One region of the Mesorhizobium sp. NZP2234 genome, then DNA from elsewhere that is predicted to be linked to it. Evidence: riboswitches for the same ligand, from Rfam matches in the RefSeq annotation. Region 1 holds a riboswitch; the other holds the start of a gene.
What was found. Region 1 has a riboswitch for S-adenosylmethionine ahead of EB230_RS08495 (homoserine O-acetyltransferase). Riboswitches for the same ligand answer to the same signal wherever they lie in the genome.
Positions count from the first base shown of each region.

Region 2: another riboswitch for S-adenosylmethionine. It lies ahead of EB230_RS32165 (O-succinylhomoserine sulfhydrylase); the one in region 1 lies ahead of EB230_RS08495 (homoserine O-acetyltransferase).

Region 1 covers NZ_CP033364.1:1,732,393-1,734,589, reverse strand. The annotation lists gene hisC (histidinol-phosphate transaminase) at 1-919, opposite strand, end outside; SAM riboswitch at 1,081-1,158, shown strand; gene EB230_RS08495 (homoserine O-acetyltransferase) at 1,266-2,197, shown strand, end outside.
Region 2 covers NZ_CP033364.1:6,684,345-6,686,541, reverse strand. The annotation lists gene EB230_RS32165 (O-succinylhomoserine sulfhydrylase) at 25-1,215, opposite strand; SAM riboswitch at 1,272-1,349, opposite strand; gene EB230_RS32160 (2'-deoxycytidine 5'-triphosphate deaminase) at 1,447-2,197, shown strand, end outside.

The DNA.
Region 1 (2,197 bases):
AATTGCCGACGCTGGGCGTTACCCGCAACCCAAGCCCGGTCATCTCTGCGCTCAGCCAGGTGAGCCAGGTCTCGTTATGCGCCACGCTGCGCTCGACATGGGCGCGGTCGCGGATCGCGGCGATGCCGGCCTCGATCGCAGTCGCATTGACATTGAAGGGACCGCGCACGCGGTTGATGGCGTCGACGATGTGCATCGGCCCGTACATCCAGCCGATCCGCGCTCCGCCAAGGCCGATCTTGGAGAAGGTGCGCGTCATCACCACGTTCTCGGCGCTGCCGACCAGTTCGATGCCGGCTTCGTAGTCGTTGCGGCGGACATATTCGGCATAGGCCGCGTCGAGCACCAGCAGCACATGTTTGGGCAGGCCGGCATGCAGGCGGCGCACCTCCTGGAACGGCACATAGGTGCCGGTCGGATTGTTGGGATTGGCGAGGAACACGATCTTGGTTCTCGGCGTGACGGCGGCCAGCATTGCATCGATGTCGGCGCGCTCGTCGGTCTCCTTGACCGCGATCGGCGCGGCGCCGGCCGACTGGATGTAGATCTTGTAGACCATGAAGGCGTGTTCGGTGAATATGGCCTCATCGCCTGGCGCCAGATAGGTCTGTGCCAACAGGCCGAGGATCTCGTCGGAGCCGTTGGAGCAGATAATGTTCTGCGCGTTGAGGCCATGCACCTCGGCGATCGCCTCGCGCAGCCGCCTGGCGGTGCCGTCGGGATAGACGTCGAGCCTGGCGGCGACGTCGCGCGCGGCCTCGATCGCCTTCGGTGACGGACCGAGCGGGTTCTCGTTCGACGACAGCTTGTAGACCTTGGCGACACCGGCCGGCGCCGTGCTCTTGCCGGGCACATAGGCGTCTATGTCCATGATGCCCGCGCGCGGGGTTGGACGTGCCTGATCCGGTGTCTGGTTCATTTTTTGCAAAATCCGTCGAAAATGCCTCCATCCGGAGGCCGCAGCGGAAATACAAGTCATGGCCGGCAATGTCGAGAGGCGGCGGTGGGGCCAGCAGCCGGCCCGGTTTCCGGCCCGGGCTCCGGCATTGACGGCGAGGCGGGCGAGTTCTAGAAGGACAGTGACAGTTCCGTGGTGATTTGGCCGGTCGGCTTGCAGCCACGTTAAACAATTCGCTAAAGGGCCGTTTGCGTGACGTAACCGGCTTTGCGAAGGCAATGCCGGTTTTTTATTGTCCGCGGCCGGCCGGACAAAACGCATCGGCGGCGATTTTTCGTCGGCCATGATGCAGCAAGTGAGTACGTGAATGGCCGCTCCGCGTGCAGGAAAGACCAACAACGAGGCCGACCAACCGTCGAGCCCGGTGTTGCGCTTCGGGCCCGACCAGCCGCTCAAGCTCGACGCCGGCACGCTTTTGTCGCCGTTCCAGATCGCCTACCAGACCTATGGCACGCTGAACGATGCCCGCTCCAATGCCATTCTCGTCTGCCATGCGCTGACCGGCGACCAGCATGTCGCCAACACCAACCCGGTGACCGGCAAGCCGGGCTGGTGGGAAGTGCTGATCGGCCCCGGCAGGATCATCGACACCAACCGTTTCTTCGTCATCTGCTCCAACGTGATCGGTGGCTGCCTGGGCTCCACCGGTCCGGCCTCGACCAACCCCGTCACCGGCAAGCCCTATGGGCTCGACCTGCCTGTCATCACCATTCGCGACATGGTGCGTGCGCAGCAGATGCTGATCGATCATTTCGGCATCGAAAAGCTGTTTTGCGTGCTTGGCGGCTCGATGGGCGGCATGCAGGTGCTGGAATGGGCGTCGAGCTACCCCGAGCGTGTCTTTTCGGCGCTGCCGATCGCCACGGGTGCCCGCCATTCCTCGCAGAACATCGCCTTCCATGAAGTCGGCCGGCAGGCCGTCATGGCCGATCCGGACTGGCACGGCGGCAAATATTTCGAGCACGGCAAGCGCCCGGAAAAGGGCCTGGCGGTGGCGCGCATGGCGGCCCACATCACCTATCTGTCGGAAGCAGCTTTGCACCGTAAATTCGGCCGCAATCTGCAGGATCGCGACCACCTGACTTTCGGCTTCGACGCCGACTTCCAGATCGAAAGCTATCTGCGCCACCAAGGCATGACCTTCGTCGACCGCTTCGACGCAAACTCCTATCTCTACATGACGCGGTCGATGGATTATTTCGACCTCGCCGCCGATCATGGCGGCAGGCTGGCGGATGC
Region 2 (2,197 bases), 1.8 Mb from region 1:
GGTCGACGCCGTCTGGACGGCCTGCTATTGGGCGGCTTTCAACGCCTGTGCGATGTCCTCCAGAAGGTCGTCGGTGTCTTCCAGGCCGGCCGACAATCTCAACGTACCGGGCCCGATGCCGAGTTCGGCGCGGGCTTCGTCGCTCAAATTCTTGTGCGTCGTCGTCGCCGGATGGGTGATCAGGCTCTTGGCGTCGCCAAGGTTGTTCGAGATCAGCACGATGTCGAGTGCATTCTGCAGGGCGAAGGCTGCCTGCTTGCCGCCCTTGACATCGAGGCAGATCAGCGTCGAGCCACCCGACATCTGCTTCTTGACGATATCGGCCTGCGGGTGGTCGGCGCGGCCGGGATAGATGACACGCGCGATCTGCGGCTGCTCGGCGAGAAAATCGGCGATCCTGCCAGCGCTCTCGGTCTGCTGGCGCACGCGCAGCGGCAGCGTCTCCAGGCCCTTCAGCAGCGTCCAGGCATTGAAGGGCGACAGGCTGGGGCCGGTATGGCGGAAATAGTCGTGCAGGTTCTCGTCGATCCACTTCTTGTCCGACAGGATCACGCCGCCGAGACAGCGGCCCTGGCCGTCAATGTGCTTGGTCGCCGAATAGACGACGATATGCGCGCCAAGCTGCAACGGCTTTTGCTGCAAGGGCGTGGCGAAGACATTGTCGACGACAAGCCGCGCGCCGATTGAATTGGCCAGTGCGGCGACGGCTGATATGTCGACCACTTCCAGTGTCGGGTTGGTCGGGCTTTCCAGGAAGAAGAGCTTGGTGTTGGGCCTGACCGCCTTTTCCCAATTGGCGATGTCGGTGCCGTCGACCAGCGTGGCCTCGATGCCGTATCGCGGCGCCAGCGTCTCGACCACCCAGCGGCAGGAGCCGAACAGCGCGCGCGCCGCCACGATATGGTCGCCGGCCTTGACGCTGCACAGAAGGGCCGCCGTGACCGCGGCCATGCCCGATGCCGTGGCGCGCGCATCCTCCGCGCCTTCGAGCGCGCACATGCGCTTTTCGAACATGTCGACGGTCGGATTGGCGTAGCGGGAATAGATGAAACCTGGTTCCTCGCCCTTGAAACGGGCTTCTGCCGCCTGCGCCGTCTTGTAGACATAGCCCTGCGTCAGATACATCGCCTCGGAGGTTTCGCCGAAGCCGGACCGCAGGGTTCCGCCATGCACGAGGGCTGTCTGAGGCTTCCAGTTGCGCTTCTTGGTGCTCATCGCTTTATTCCAGACACAAAAAAACCGGCCGCGAAAGTCGCAACCGGTCCATACGGCCTTGCGGCCCGACGGTCCTTTAGCGACTTGTTTAACGTGGCTGCAAGCCGACCGGCCAAATCACCACGGGATAAAGACCCTTTAGACCCGTCCCACGCTTGCGTCAATTGCCGGCTTCATTAAGAGGTTTGTACCAGGCGGGTTCGACACAGCCTGCCCTCTAGGAGCGAAGCCTTGCGAGAGACGGGCATTCTTCCCGATCAGGACATTTCGGCGCTGTTCCAGTCTGGGGCGCTGAAGTCGACGCGCGCGCTCGATGCCGACCAGATCCAGCCGGCCAGTCTCGATCTGAGACTCGGCGACAAGGCCTGGCGAGTGCGGGCCTCCTTCCTGCCCGGCCCCAATCACAAGGTTTCGGAGAAGCTCGACCGGCTGAAGCTGCACGAGATCAATCTTGCCGACGGCGCGGTGCTGGAAACTGGCTGCGTCTACATCGTGCCCTTGCTTGAAAGCCTGGCATTGCCGGCGGACATTTCCGCCTCGGCCAATCCGAAAAGTTCGACGGGGCGGCTCGACATCTTCACCCGCGTCATGACGGACCGTGGCCACGAGTTCGACAAGATCGCGGCCGGCTACAGCGGTCCGCTCTATCTGGAAGTCAGCCCACGCACTTTCCCGATCGTCGTGCGCACCGGTTCGCGCCTGTCGCAGATCCGCTTTCGCACCGGCAACGCGCTGCTCGCGGAAGCCGAACTGCATGAACTGCACCGCGCGCAAATGCTGGTCGCCACCGAGCCGCCGAATATTTCGGGCGGCGGCATCGCGCTGTCGATCGATCTCAAGGGCGACAGTGACGGGCTGGTCGGTTATCGCGGCAAGCATCACACCGGCCTTGTTGATGTCGACAAGCGCGCGGCGCAGGATGTCGTCGATTTCTGGGAGCCGATCCACAAGAGCGGCGCCGGCGAGTTGGTGCTCGATCCTG